DNA from 3 places in the Janthinobacterium sp. GL_088 genome. Region 3 is predicted to be linked to each of the others. Evidence: predicted binding sites of a transcription regulator. Region 3 holds the regulator's gene; each other region holds the start of a gene.

Region 1 (4,782 bases), 780 kb from region 3:
AGAGGGATGATGGCGGCCATGCTAAAGCAAAATGCACAGGCCGGCAATCGCGGGGCTTGCCAAATCAACAGGCCAACAGGCGAAAAAAAAGCTACCTTCCGTAGAAGATAGCTTTTCGGGGCTGGCGGGGAAGAACAAGCAGCTTTTGGTCTGCTGTTTCTCCCCGGCGTATGCATCCCTGCGCGCCGTCGCCTGCGCGCGGGGATGCCGGACATTACATCATGCCGTCCATGCCGCCCATGCCGCCCATACCACCCATACCACCCATGCCGCCGCCCATGCCGCCGCCTGCTTTGTCGTCAGCGATTTCGCAGACCATGCAGTCGGTCGTCAGCATCAGCGAAGCGATCGAAGCGGCGTTTTGCAGCGCCGAACGGGTCACTTTGGCTGGGTCCAGGACGCCCATTTCAACCATGTCGCCATACGTGCCGTTGGCAGCGTTGTAGCCGTAGTTGCCCGTGCCAGCCAGTACGGCTGCCACGACGACCGAAGCTTCTTCGCCAGCGTTTTGCACGATCATGCGCAGTGGTTCTTCCATTGCGCGCAGGACGATCTTGATACCAGCGTCTTGATCAGGATTGTCGCCCTTGACCGTGATGTTGGCGCGTGCGCGCAGCAGGGCTACGCCGCCGCCTGGCACGATGCCTTCTTCCACGGCAGCGCGGGTCGCGTGCAGTGCATCTTCAACGCGGGCTTTTTTCTCTTTCATTTCGACTTCGGTGGCTGCGCCAACCTTGATCACGGCAACGCCGCCAGCCAGTTTGGCTACGCGCTCTTGCAGTTTTTCACGGTCGTAGTCCGAGGTCGCTTCTTCGATCTGTACACGCACTTGTTTTACGCGTGCTTCGATCGAGGCAGCTTCGCCGGCGCCATCGATAACGATGGTGTTTTCCTTGCCCACTTCGATGCGTTTCGCTTGGCCCAGTTCGGCCAGGGTCACTTTTTCCAGGGTCAGGCCGACTTCTTCAGCGATCACTTGGCCGCCGGTCAGGACAGCGATGTCTTCCAGCATGGCTTTGCGGCGGTCGCCGAAGCCAGGGGCTTTCACTGCGCAAGTTTTCAGGATGCCGCGGATGTTGTTCACAACCAGGGTTGCCAGTGCTTCGCCTTCGATGTCTTCTGCGATGATCAGCAGTGGACGGCCAGCTTTTGCGACTTGTTCCAGTACCGGCAGCAGGTCACGGATGTTCGAGATTTTCTTGTCGCACAGCAGGACGAATGGGCTGTCCAGTACGGCAACTTGTTTCTCTGGGTTGTTGATGAAGTATGGCGACAGGTAGCCGCGGTCGAACTGCATGCCTTCAACGATGTCCAGCTCGTCGTTCAGCGACTTGCCGTCTTCAACGGTGATCACGCCTTCTTTGCCGACTTTTTCCATCGCTTCAGCGATACGCTCGCCGATCGAGTAGTCCGAGTTCGCCGAGATCGCGCCAACTTGGGCGATTTCCTTGGTCGTGGTGCAAGGACGGGCGATTTTCGCCAGTTCTTCGACGGTCGCTGCAACAGCTTTGTCGATACCGCGCTTCAGGTCCATCGGGTTCATGCCGGCGGCAACGAACTTCATGCCTTCGCGCACGATGGCTTGTGCCAGCACGGTCGCGGTGGTGGTGCCGTCGCCGGCGTTGTCGCTGGTGCGGGAAGCAACTTCCTTGACCATTTGCGCGCCCATGTTCATGAGCTTGTCTTTGAGTTCAACTTCTTTCGCTACCGATACACCATCCTTGGTGACGGTAGGGGCGCCGAACGAGCGCTCCAGGACCACGTTGCGGCCTTTCGGGCCCAGCGTTACTTTGACTGCGTTGGCGAGGATGTTGACGCCTTCGACCATCTTGGCGCGCGCTGCGTCGCCGAATACTACTTCTTTAGCTGCCATGTTCAATTCTCCTGAGTTTCGGGATGTATCTGTCTACAACGTGGAAACAATTACTTGACGACGATCGCCATGATGTCTTCTTCGCGCATGACCAGCAGCTCATCGCCGTCAACTTTGACGGTTTGGCCGGCGTACTTGCCGAACAGGACGCGGTCGCCCACTTTGACATCCAGAGGACGGACTTTGCCGTCGTCGAGAATCTTGCCATTGCCTACGGCAAGGACTTCGCCTTGATCCGGTTTTTCAGCAGCTGCATCAGGAATGATGAGGCCGGACGCAGTCTTGGTTTCCTGGTCGAGGCGTTTGACGATGACGCGATCGTTCAATGGGCGCAGATTCATACAAAACTCCTTAAAGTTCAATGGATAGGTGTTGCTAAATGAATACATTCCTGGCACAGCGCCAGGCCTGCTTTCAGTGACCGCCGTTGAAAGCAGCCCGCAACGGTCAAGCAAACCCCATGTCATCCTGTCCTTGCCTGTATCCGGCAGTGGTGCATCGCGGCGTCGCCCGCCGCGTAGCGTTCCCTGCAGTGGTCTGGCAAGCACCATCAGTCCTGAGGATTGCTACGAAAGAGTTTGTTAGCACTCTCTACTAACGAGTGCTAATTATAGGGACGGTAGGGGGCTTATTCAAGGGCTTATTCTCCGGGAAGATAAGCATAGACGTTCTGCGCAGCCTGCATTTACGCAGGGTTTGCGCTGGCGCAAGCCTCGTTCCCGGGCGTCAGCAACAGGCGCGACTCTAGCATGCCGTCCGGAGAGGGGGCGTTCCTGTACGCACAGGAAACAGAGTTTGACTATGAAATTTGATAAGATGATTGCAATTGCATATCAATATCGCCTCAGATCACCACTTGCATCAGAAAGCACACCATGCCATTCCCGACTTCCCGTCCCGCCCTGCGCCTGCTGGGCGCCACCGTCATCGGCCTCGCCTGTCTGGGTAATGCCGCTGCGCAAACGCCCACCATCGCCGACGAAATCACCGTGGCGACCCTGACGCCGCAGGAAAAGGAGATGCTGCTGGGCGATTTGTTCAACGACTTGAACAAGGACGACGACGACCAGGAAGCCCATGTGTGGGACAACGGCGGCGACAGCGGTGTGCTGGTGAAAGTCACGTATAACTTTAGCAACTCGGGCATGACGGAGCACAGCCTGAAGGCGCATGTCTGCCGCGACCTGAAATTCGTCGTCACGGCGGGCGGCAAGTCGCAGGACCTGAGCCGCCGCACCTGTTCGCAGAACAGCGGGAAATGGGATGTGCAGGGCAAGGACCCGGCGCCCGTCGTGTATCCGCCGTTCCTGTCCGACGTCACCATCGCCAAGCTGAATGCAAAAGAACAAGCATCGTTGCTGAAGGCCGCCGTGCGCACCTTGAAAGATGAAGAGGATGGCAAGAGCCGCCAGTGGAGCAACAAGGGACTGGGCAATGCGGTGCCGCTGGCAGTGCGACTGACGCCCTCGCGGACGGACGCCAAACCTGGCAGCTACAGCCGTACTTGCCGCGACTTGACGATGGTGCTTGACGGCAAGGGCGGAGAACAGACGCTGACGCGCCGCTCTTGCGAAAACCGCTATGGCGGCCTCGATATCGAACCCGATTACGTCGACGAGTAAAACGTTGCCATCGCGGCGCTGGCGGATGCGTGCACTTGGCGAAAAGCGCCGGAAAAAGCGTGTATTGTCCGCCAACTGCCCTGCATTGATGTAAATATGTGTGACAGCGGCGTGATTCGATTGACGCCCATGGAGCGTCCGCCCTATAGTGGCGGGATGATTTCCGAATTCAACGAATTATCCGACAAAATAGGCCTGCTGGCCGAAATGACCCATGCGCTGCGCCGTGAAAACGCGCAACTGCGCAAGGACAATGCCGCGCTGGCCGCAGATAACGCGCAGTATGTGCAACGCATGCGCGAGGCGCAGGAGCGGGTGGAAGCGTTGCTGGAAAAAATTCCCGAACTGGTGCAAGCTGGCCTGGAGCAAGCCGCTTCGGAAGCGGGCGCCTATATTGCCGAGAACGAGAAGGAAGCGTAATGCCGCGTGTCGATGTCAATATCATGGGCCAGTCCTACAGCATGGTGTGCCGCGACGGCGAAGAGCGCGCGCTGCGCGAAGCGGCGATCTATCTCGATAGCAAAATGAAGGCCATCCGCGACGCGGGCAAGGTCAAGGGCAACGACCGCATCGCCGTGCTGGCCGCCCTGGGCGTGGCCGCTGAATTCCTTTCCGTGAAGTCGCCGCAAGGTCCGCTGTCGGAATTGACGATACTGGAAGTGAAGCAGAAAATCTCGGCCATGCACACGGTATTGGATAGCGCTCTGACGCCCCAGGAAAACCTTTTTTAAGCGTGCACGCGACGATTTGTCTTTGCGATGCGCGAGCAAAGGAGTAAACTTGGGTCTACCCTGCGGTGTTCGCGATTGCCATATATTCCTTGAACCATTTATGCGCATCGGTTGCGAATTTTGTTTGATGGGAGTGAGCGTCGCTCGTTCGACGAACCCGAAATTGAACTAACGTGACCACCTTGAACCGTTTGGTTCGGGATGCCGGCATAGCGGCACAGGCGGGGCCCAATTTGCAGTACAAAGAAAACGGTTGCAGCATCGATGCGCAACCGTTTTTTTACGCCTGTTGCTTTTGATAGGGAGTGAACATGAAACAATACTGGCTGATGAAATCCGAACCCGATGAAGTGAGCATCGACGACCTGATGGCGGCGCCGCAGCACACCATGCCCTGGTTTGGCGTGCGCAACTACCAGGCGCGCAACTTCATGCGCGATGGCATGCAGCCGGGCGATGGCGTGCTGTTCTATCACTCGAGCTGCCCGCAGCCGGGCGTGGCGGGCGTGGCCGAAGTGGCCAGCGGCGCCTATCCCGATCACAGCCAGTTTGAAGA
Region 2 (4,782 bases), 1.4 Mb from region 3:
TGATCACCAAGCTGGACGGCACCGCCAAGGGCGGCGTGCTGGCGGCGATTGCCCGCGTACGCCCTGTGCCCGTGTATTTCATCGGCATCGGTGAGAAAATTGAAGACTTGCAGCCTTTCGTGGCTGCCGAATTTGTCGAAGCGCTGCTCGGATAAGCCTATACATGATTGAATTTCAGCACGTCTCCAAGCAATACTCCCCCGATGCCGTGGCGCTCAGCGACATTTCGCTCAGTATTGCCAAGGGCGAGCTGGTGTTTCTGGCCGGCCCGTCCGGCGCCGGCAAATCCACCTTGCTGAAAATGATCGCCGCCATGGAACGCCCCACATCGGGCAAGCTGATCGTCAATGGCCAGGACATGGCGAAGATCAAGCCGGCCGGCGTGCCCTTCCTGCGCCGCAACATGGGCCTGATCTTCCAGCAGCAAAAGCTGCTCAACGACCGCTCCATCCTGGCCAACGTCATGCTGCCGCTGCTCGTCGTCGGCGCCCACAAGGCGGCCGCGGAACAGCGCGCGCGCGCCGCGCTCGACAAGGTGGGACTGCTGGACCGCGCCATGGCGCGCCCCCTGTCGCTGTCGGGCGGCGAGCAGCAGCGCGTGTCGATCGCGCGCGCCATCGTCAACCGGCCGCAAATCATCCTGGCCGACGAACCGACGGCCAACCTGGACCGCGCCAGCGCCAACAAGGTGCTCGACGCCCTGAAAGCATTCCACTCCGTGGGCGTGACCTGCCTCATTTCCAGCCATGACGAACAGATGCTCGACGCGGCCGCCCGCGTGATCCACCTGAAAAACGGCCAGCTGGTGGCCATCGACAAGGCCACGCAGGCGCCCGTCTTCGCCCCGCCCGATCCCGATTTCGCGCCCGGCCTGGATGACGGCGAAGGAGAACAGGCATGAGAGGCTGGTTCCGTCAACACCGCTTCGCCCTCGGTTCGGCGCTGATTCACTTGCGCAAGTCGCCGGGCGGCTTTCTCTTGAACGTCGTCGTCGTCGCCATCGCCCTGTCACTGCCATTCGCCGGCTTGACCATGCTCGACAATGTCCGCCCCATGTCGGAACAGATGTCCGTCGACCCGGAAATCAGCGTCTTCCTGAAGATCGACACGCCGCGCGAGCAAGCCGTGGCCCTGGCCAGTTCCATGCGCAAGATCGTCGGCGAGCAAAAGGCGAAGATCGTCTTCATCGCGCGCGAACAGGCGCTCGACACCCTGAAAAATAAAAATGGCCTGGCAGATGTACTGAGCACCCTGGGCGACAATCCCTTGCCCGACAGCTATGTGCTGAAACTTGACGCCTTCAGCAGCGCCAGCGAAGCGCAGGATGTCGATGCCGTGGCGGAACAGTTGCGCCACTTGCCAGGCGTGGAATCGGCGCAAGTCGATTCGGCCTGGGTCAAGCGCCTGGCGGCCCTGCTGGGCGTGCTGCGCCTGGTGCTGCTGTTGCTGGCCATTACCCTGGGCGTGGCCGTGATCGCTGTTGTCTTCAATACCATCCGCCTGCAAGTGATGCAGCAACGCGATGAAATCAGCATCTCGAAATTGATCGGCGCCACGGACACCTTCATCCACCGCCCCTTCTATTACACGGGCGCCCTGCTGGGCCTGTGCGCCGGCGCGCTGGCCCTGGGCGCCGTGGCGCTGGCCATGCAACCGCTGAATACGGCGATTGCCGAGTTTGCCCGCCTGTACGCATCCGAATTCCAGCTGGTGCCGCTGGCGCCGCTGCCGATGGCCGGCTTGCTGGCCGTCAGCGCCGGCCTGGGCCTGATCGGCGCCTTCCTCTGCGTGCAGCGCCACCTGGCGCGCCTGAACTGACCTTCCTTTCCATGGCGGCGCTCCGGCGCCGCCATGCGCCCCCGTATTGCTGTCATCTTGATATTAAGCAAGTATTCTTAAGGCTCGCTTCAGCCAGAGGCCGTAGACTAGCCCTGTTGTCGTGAAGCGCTATCGCGCGATGTACAGACATAGATATCAAGCATTCATTCGCCATAGTATTTAGGCTATCAGGACGATTAAATGTGCTGATTGGCACTCTCAAGCAGAGAGTGCTAATATAGGCACATACCAACAGCAGAACCGCCAAGGACGCCAGATGAAGATGGTGTCGCGATCTGCAAAGTGCAAGACCGAATACGCAAAACCGAACAGACAAACGGACCACGTCGCGTGACGTGGCCAACTGGAACAAAGCAAGACTACGAGGGAGAAAACATGACTATGATGTCCGCAACGTCCGCATTGGTTCCGACCAAAAGTAATGCGCTGGGCCTCGGGTTCACTGGCAATCTGGGTAATATCGACGCCTATATTTCGGCCGTGAACCGCCTGCCCATGTTGACCCACGACGAAGAAATTTCGCTGGCGACACGCCTGCGCGAAAAAAATGACCTGGCCGCCGCGCAAGAACTGGTGCTGTCGCACCTGCGCCTGGTGGTCTCGATTGCCCGCGGCTATCTGGGCTATGGCTTGCCGCACGCCGACCTGATTCAGGAAGGCAATATCGGCTTGATGAAAGCCGTGAAACGTTTCGATCCGGACCAGGGCGTGCGCCTGGTGTCGTACGCCATGCACTGGGTGAAAGCCGAGATGCATGAGTACATCCTGAAAAACTGGCGCCTGGTCAAGGTCGCGACGACGAAAGCACAGCGCAAGCTGTTCTTCAATCTGCGCAGCCACAAGACGGGCCTCGATGCGATGACGCCAAAGCAGATCGATGCGCTGGCCAAGCTGCTCGACGTGAAACGCGAAGAAGTGATCGAGATGGAAACGCGTTTGAGCGGCCGCGACATTGCGCTGGAATCGCCGACTGACGATGAAGATGACAAGTTTTCGCCGATTGCCTACCTGTCGTCGGAGCAAAGCGAACCGACCAAGGTGCTGGAAGCGGAACAAGTGACGCGTTTGCAATCGGAAGGCCTGGAAACGGCTTTGAGCAAGCTCGACGCCCGTTCGCGCCGCATCATCGAAGCGCGCTGGCTGGCCAACGACGACGGTTCCGGCGCCACCCTGCACGCGCTGGCAGAAGAGTTCGGCGTATCGGCCGAGCGCATCCGCCAGATCGAAGTGGCGGCGCTGAAAAAAATGAAGGGCGCGCTGGCCGCCTGGGTGTAATCGAAAGCAATGCCGCAATGCAAAAGGCGCCGCAAGGCGCCTTTTAGTTTTATAAATGATATTTATCAACAGATAAACATTGTCAGCCCTTACGCTGCAGCCAAGCCCTTGGTGATCAGCTCGGCGACCAATTCATTCAGATCCGCGTCGCGTTCCTTGGCCAGGGTCTGCAATTGCAAGACCAGATCGCTGTTCAATTTGACGGCGAATGGCACCAGGCCCAGGGCCTGATCGCGCTTGCGCTGCTCGCGGCGGTCGACGACCACCGCTTCCTTACCGAATGCACCGGCGCCGGGAACATTCATCTTTCCCATCAGTTTCTTGGCATCGCTTTTCGCCAGGGCAGTTTTTTTCATGGTTGTTTCCTGATTTTCAAAACAGCCATTCTACGCAGTAATCGGCGCGCCGCGTGGCCGGCGCATCAATTCATCGGCAGCACGCCAATAGTGCGCCGGAAAAATATCATTTTGTTACTATCATTTTTATCCTCCGCGTGAACAAGCACGCCGGGGACGCTCCACCTGAAAGGAAAACCATGTCTACTCTGAACCGCTCTTACCGTACCGTGCTGCTGCCCCTGCTCATCGCTTGCCTGGCCATGCTGGCTGGCTGCGGCGCGGCCGGCAGCGCCGGCGACGCGGAAAACACGCCGCGCAGCGTCACCCACGTGCTGTCGCCAGGCGAACAGGTGGCCATCACGGCCACCGACACTCTGAAACTGGAGCGCGTCAACGACAGCCGCTGCCGCAAGGGCGCCGTGTGCGTGTGGAAAGGCTACGTCAGCTACAGTTTCAGTTTGCTCAACAGTGCGGGCGCCGCCGACATCGTATTGTCCGATTCCATGCCCGGTGCCGCCAGTTCCGTCACCGTCAACCACCTGACGTTTACTTTGCTCGACGTCGACCCGGCCACGCCGCCGGCCCTGAATGCGGCCGAGCCCACTTACCGGGTCAAAGTGAAAATCACGCAGGGCGCGCTGCCCCGCTAACGCCGTGGCGCTGGCGGCTGTCGGCCGGCGCCTGTTGCCGCTCCAGCATGCCGTAATCGCGCACGACGGCGGCGATGCGCAGCCGGTAATCGTCAAACACGCCGTGCCGGCCGGCCGATTGGGCCACGCGGTGCGCTTCCAGTTGCCGCCACTGCGCCAGCGCCGCCTCGTCGCGAAAGAAGGATAGCGACAGCAATTTGCCTGGCTCGCTCAGGCTGCTGAAGCGCTCGATGGAAATGAAACCGTCCACTTCGTCGAGCAAGGGCCGCAGCGCGGCCGCCAGGTCAAGATATTGCTGGCGCCCCTCGGCGCTGGGCCAGACTTCGAAAATCACGGCAATCATGCACTGGTCCCTTCCATAAACACGGGGATGCGGGCGTTCAGCGACGGCAGATATTCCCACCTCAGCGGCATGCCTTCCAATGCATCGGTCCACGCCTGCAGGCACGCCGTGGCGATGGTCAGCGCGATGGACTGGCCTGGACAACCGTGGCGGCCATGGCCAAAGCCGAACTCCGCATCGCAGGCGCTGGCCAGCACGACGACGATCATCTGCCCGGCCGGCACGCGCACGCCATGCAATTCCACGGCATCGGCCGTGTAGCGGCGCGTGTTGTGGATGGCGGGATCGCGCTGGCTGACTTCACGCAACATGGCCGGCCATCGCTGGGGTGCGGCGC
Region 3 (4,782 bases):
CGATACCGGCAAACAACACCGTATGGTCGCCGACGATATCGCCACCGCGGATGGTGGCAAAGCCGATGGTCGACGGGTCGCGTTCGCCCGTCACGCCTTCGCGGCCGTACACGGCGCATTCCTTCAAGTCGCGGCCCAGGGCGCCGGCCACCACTTCACCCATTTGCAGGGCCGTGCCCGATGGCGCATCGACCTTGTGGCGGTGATGGGCTTCGATGATCTCGATATCGTAGCCTTCGGACAGGCTTTTCGCGGCCAGTTCCAGCAGCTTCATGGTGACATTCACGCCCACGCTCATGTTCGGTGCGAACATGATGGCCGTCTTTTCGGCGGCGGCGGCAATCGCAGCCTTGCCCGCGTCATCGAAACCGGTGGTGCCGATGATCATCTTGATGCCGTGCTCGGCGCAATACGCGAGGTGCTGCAAAGTGCCTTCTGGACGCGTGAAGTCGATCAGGTAATCGGCGCCAGCCAGGCCGCTGGCCAAGTCGGATTCGATCAGCACGCCGGCAGGCTTGCCGAGAAAGGCGGCGGCATCCTGGCCGACGGAAGGCGAACCAGCGCGGTCGAGCGCGCCGGCCAGCACGGCGTCGGGTGCATTGCTGACCGCTTCGATCAGGATATGGCCCATGCGGCCGCTGGCGCCAGCGATGGCAATTTTCAGTTCAGTCATTTTATTCTCTTACAACAACTTATTTGGTGGGTTCGGCAGCAGGTGCAGGTGCAGGCTCAGCGGCAGGCACCGTTGCAGGTGCTGGCGCAACGTCAGGCTTGCTCACAGGAATGGCAGGAGCGGCATCGGCTGGTACCGGCACGGCGCTTGGCGCCACGGGCGATGGCACGGCGGCGGCAGGCACGTCGGCCTTGGCGACCTTGGCGAATGGCGACGGGCCGGCGATGCGGTCGATGTATTCTTTCTCCGTCGGCAAGTTGCCGCCTTCGAAACGTTCAACCTTGCCATCCTTGCCGAAATACACAACCACGCGGCTGGTGGTGGTTTCGCCACTGCCCCGGGCCAGGCGGAATGGATAATCCCAGCGGTCGGCATGGAAGATGTCGGTCAGCAACGAGGTGCCGAGGACGAAACGCACCTGGTCGCGCGTCATGCCCACTTTCAACTGGGCCAGCATCTCTTCGGAGACAAAGTTGCCTTGCTGAATGTCAGGACGATACGGCGAGAAAAACCACATGAATTTTTGCAGCGGCGTGACGGTCGTCGTCTGCGCGCCCTGCTCGGGCACGACTTCCTTGCCTTCTTTCAACGTGATGGCCGGCTTTTCACCCAGGATGCCGCGGCTGGCACAGCCAGACAGCGTCAACGCGACACAGACCATGCCTGCCACGACTGGTGCTCGAAATGAAATACGGTGCCAGAGAGATGGCAATACAGCCGGTGTTACGCGCATAAATGACCTCAATTTGATGAACAAAACGCCAGGAGTGGCCGGCCTGCCAAAAAAATGCATATTTTGGCACTCCCCGCTAAAACGCTATATGATAAAGCACCTGACCCACATACGAGCAACAAACATGAGTAACAATCCTAGTGATCTCAAGGCAAGCGGCCTGAAAGCCACCCTGCCACGGCTGAAGATACTCGATATCTTCCAGAGTAGCCCGGTACGCCACCTGACCGCGGAAGACGTCTACAAGATTCTGCTGGCCGACAATATGGATGTCGGTTTAGCAACTGTCTACCGCGTCCTGACGCAATTCGAACAGGCCGGCTTGCTCAATCGCAACCATTTTGAAACCGGCAAGGCAATTTTCGAGCTCAACGAAGGCTCCCACCACGACCACCTGGTGTGCCTCGACTGTGGCCGGGTCGAAGAATTCTTCGACGAAGACATCGAAATCCGCCAGCAAAAAGTGGCCGAAGAGCGCGGCTTCAAGATCGCCGAACACGCTTTGGCCATCTACGGCAACTGCATCAAGGTAGCCTGCCCGCACAAAACAGCCTGACGTCTGCCGGCCGTTCCCGCAAGGGGGCGGCCGGCGCTGTACGGCTAACGATCAGTGATGGCTGAGCGCACTGGACAGTAATTTGGCCGTAATATCGACGATCGGGATGACGCGCTCGTAAGCCATGCGCGTCGGTCCGATCACTCCCAACGTTCCCACGATCTTGCCGTTGACTTCATACGGCGCCGTCACCACGCTCATCTCATCCATCGGCACCAGGTTCGATTCGCCGCCGATAAAAATCTGCACACCCGTCGCCTTGCTCGATACGTCAAGCAGCTGCATCAAGCCCGTCTTTTGCTCGAACATGTCGAACATCTGACGCAGCGAATGCATATTCGATGACAGATCGCTCACGCTGAGCAAGTTACGCTCGCCGGAAATCACCATGTCGTCGCTATGGTCGGCCATCGCTTCACTGCCCGCCTCCACGGCCGCCTGCATCAGGCTGCCCATGTCGTCGCGCAACTGGCGCAATTCGCCCTGCAGGCGCACGCGCACGGCATCGAAGGACAGGCCGCCATAATTCTGGTTGATGTAATTGGCCGATTGCACAAGTTGCGCCGGCGTATAGTCGGCTTCCGTCAGCAATAAACGGTTCTGCACGTCGCCGCCCGGGGCGACGATGACGAGCAGGATGCGCTTTTCGGACAGGCGCAGGAATTCGATTTGCTGGAATACGGATTCGCGGCGCGGACTGAGCACGACGCCGGCAAACTGCGACAGCGACGACAGCATCTGCGCCGCGTTGGCGATGGTTTTTTGCGGTTGCGGCGTCTGCAGGCGCATGCGCGATTCCACCACATGCTCGTCCAGGTGCCGGACCGTCAGCAAGGTGTCGACAAAGATGCGGTAGCCCCGCGGCGTGGGGATGCGTCCGGCCGAGGTGTGCGGACTGGACACATAACCGAGCTCTTCCAGGTCGGCCATGATATTGCGGATCGTGGCCGGCGACAGGTCGAGGCCGGAAATTTTCGACAAGGCGCGCGAACCGACCGGCAGGCCGTCGGCGATATATCGCTCGACCAGGGCTTTCAGCAGTGTTTGGGCACGTGTATCGAGTTGCATGGTGTCTTATTTAGGCAAGTATTTTGTTAAGCAAGCGGCAACGAAAGCGGCCGAACGTGCAGCAACAGCGCCTATTATGCACGTTCGCCCGGCCCGCGGCGATCAATCTTCCAATTGCTGCTGCAGCCATCGCAGCAACTCGTCAAAGTTGGCGCAGATGGCATCGGGCTGCACGCCGGCGGCCAGATGGGCATCGCTGCCCTTGCGGTTCATCCACACGGCACGCATGCCCGCCCCCTGCGCTCCCGTCACGTCGAAATACAGATCGTCGCCGACATACACGGCTTCATGAGGCGCCACGTCCAGCGCGGCGCAAGCGGCCAGGAAGATGCTGGCGTCGGGCTTGGCCACGCCAAAGTCGCTGGCGGCGATCGATACCTTGAAATGCTGCGCCAGGCCGATAATGTCAAGGTCCGCATTGCCGTTCGAGATTGAGCCGACCAGCATGCGCTGGCGCATCCAGACCAGGCCAGGCAAGACATCGTCATACGGCTGGACGCGGTTGCGCGCGGCCAGGAATTGCAGGATAGCCCCGTCGACCAGGGCGGGATCCTCGCCGGCAGCCTCGAAGGCGGCCAGCAGGCCTGCGCGGCGCAACTCGATCAGGTTGCCATGGAAATGCGGCTGCGCATTGAGCATGGCCAGGCGATGCTGGCGCAGCACCTCGATGGAAAACTGCTGCGCCACCTTGGGTGCATGCGTGGCCAGCCAGTCGTGCAGCAGGGTTTCGGCGGCAGCAATCACGGGCGCGATAGGCCACAAGGTATCGTCGAGGTCGAAGAGGATGGCCTTGGGCGGCACGGCGGGTTTTACAGGAGCAAGGGACATGGGACTCACAATGAGATGCTGCGTCACAGTGCGCAGGGTATAGCTATTGTCGCACCGATCGCCGCCGCCGGCATAGCTGCGCCCCCGTGAAATGGGGCCGGGCCAGCGCTCCCCGGCGAAAAATTGTTACAGGGTGATACAAGGCAAGATCATCCAGCTTGCCAGATAGACTAAAATAGGCGCCATTCCAATGCGGCGCCAGCGTCCGCGTTGCGCTACCCAACCTAATTCGTTTTGGAGACTGTATGAAAAATTTGTACCTGCGCTCGATGCTGGCGGCGGCTTGCGCCGCCACACTGGCAGCCTGCGGCGGCAGCGGCGGCAACCTGTATCTGCAAGTCCAAGTCGGCGGCCTGGCCAAGGATGGCCTGATTCTCTTGAATGACGGGGAACGCTTGCCCGTTACGGTGGGCCAGACCAACGTTGTTTTCACCAAGCTGGTCAAGACCGATGACCGCTACGACATCACCATTGCGCAACAGCCCAAGGGCGCCGTTTGCACGCTGACCAATGGTGTCGGCAAGGCATCGAGCTACTCCGTGAACATGGCATCCGTGACCTGCAAGACCAACACCTATCCGCTGAGCGGCACGGTCACGGGCCTGGCCGCGGATGGCTTGCGCCTGGTGATGGGCTCCATCAACACCTCCCTGCTGCTTGGCGCAACCGGCTACGAATTCAGCGTTGCTGACGGCGCCGCGTACGGCATTTCCATACTGACGCAGCCAACGGGCCAGAAGTGCCGCTTCCAGGGTTCCAGCAGCGCCGACGGCAGCGATACGGTCGGCACGATGGGATCTGCCGCCACGACCGCAGCCACACTCGACTGCAAGCCGCAGTAATCCTTGCGATCCGTCACCTATTTTTGGAGAAATACATGAAGTTATCCTGCTTGCGCCCACTCGCCGCACTGCTGCTGACCTT

What was found. Region 3 encodes HrcA, which represses chaperone genes, less so after heat shock. Its sites were predicted from a motif close to TTAGCACTCNNNNNNNNNGAGTGCTAA; they were not measured.
Region 1: groES (co-chaperone GroES) is a predicted target of HrcA. The motif match lies at 2,455-2,481, and genes of this name have one in related genera.
Region 2: rpoH (RNA polymerase sigma factor RpoH) is a predicted target of HrcA. The motif match lies at 2,029-2,055, and genes of this name have one in related genera.

Annotation. Positions count from the first base shown of each region.
Region 1 is NZ_CM174453.1:5,516,084-5,520,865, reverse strand. It holds gene groL (chaperonin GroEL) at 215-1,873, opposite strand; gene groES (co-chaperone GroES) at 1,924-2,214, opposite strand; gene AC3IQ7_RS24655 (hypothetical protein) at 2,749-3,495, shown strand; gene AC3IQ7_RS24650 (DUF904 domain-containing protein) at 3,652-3,915, shown strand; gene AC3IQ7_RS24645 (cell division protein ZapA) at 3,915-4,226, shown strand; RNA gene ssrS (6S RNA) at 4,281-4,458, shown strand; gene AC3IQ7_RS24635 (EVE domain-containing protein) at 4,538-4,782, shown strand, end outside.
Region 2 is NZ_CM174453.1:1,206,079-1,210,860, reverse strand. It holds gene ftsY (signal recognition particle-docking protein FtsY) at 1-155, shown strand, start outside; gene AC3IQ7_RS05505 (cell division ATP-binding protein FtsE) at 164-901, shown strand; gene ftsX (permease-like cell division protein FtsX) at 898-1,818, shown strand; gene rpoH (RNA polymerase sigma factor RpoH) at 2,221-3,114, shown strand; gene AC3IQ7_RS05490 (hypothetical protein) at 3,204-3,470, opposite strand; gene AC3IQ7_RS05485 (hypothetical protein) at 3,650-4,102, shown strand; gene AC3IQ7_RS05480 (antibiotic biosynthesis monooxygenase family protein) at 4,077-4,445, opposite strand; gene AC3IQ7_RS05475 (cytochrome P450) at 4,442-4,782, opposite strand, start outside.
Region 3 is NZ_CM174453.1:6,293,275-6,298,056, forward strand. It holds gene dapB (4-hydroxy-tetrahydrodipicolinate reductase) at 1-673, opposite strand, end outside; gene AC3IQ7_RS28210 (outer membrane protein assembly factor BamE) at 693-1,334, opposite strand; gene fur (ferric iron uptake transcriptional regulator) at 1,531-1,962, shown strand; gene hrcA (heat-inducible transcriptional repressor HrcA) at 2,014-3,030, opposite strand; gene AC3IQ7_RS28225 (HAD family hydrolase) at 3,133-3,858, opposite strand; gene AC3IQ7_RS28230 (hypothetical protein) at 4,104-4,700, shown strand; gene AC3IQ7_RS28235 (hypothetical protein) at 4,736-4,782, shown strand, end outside.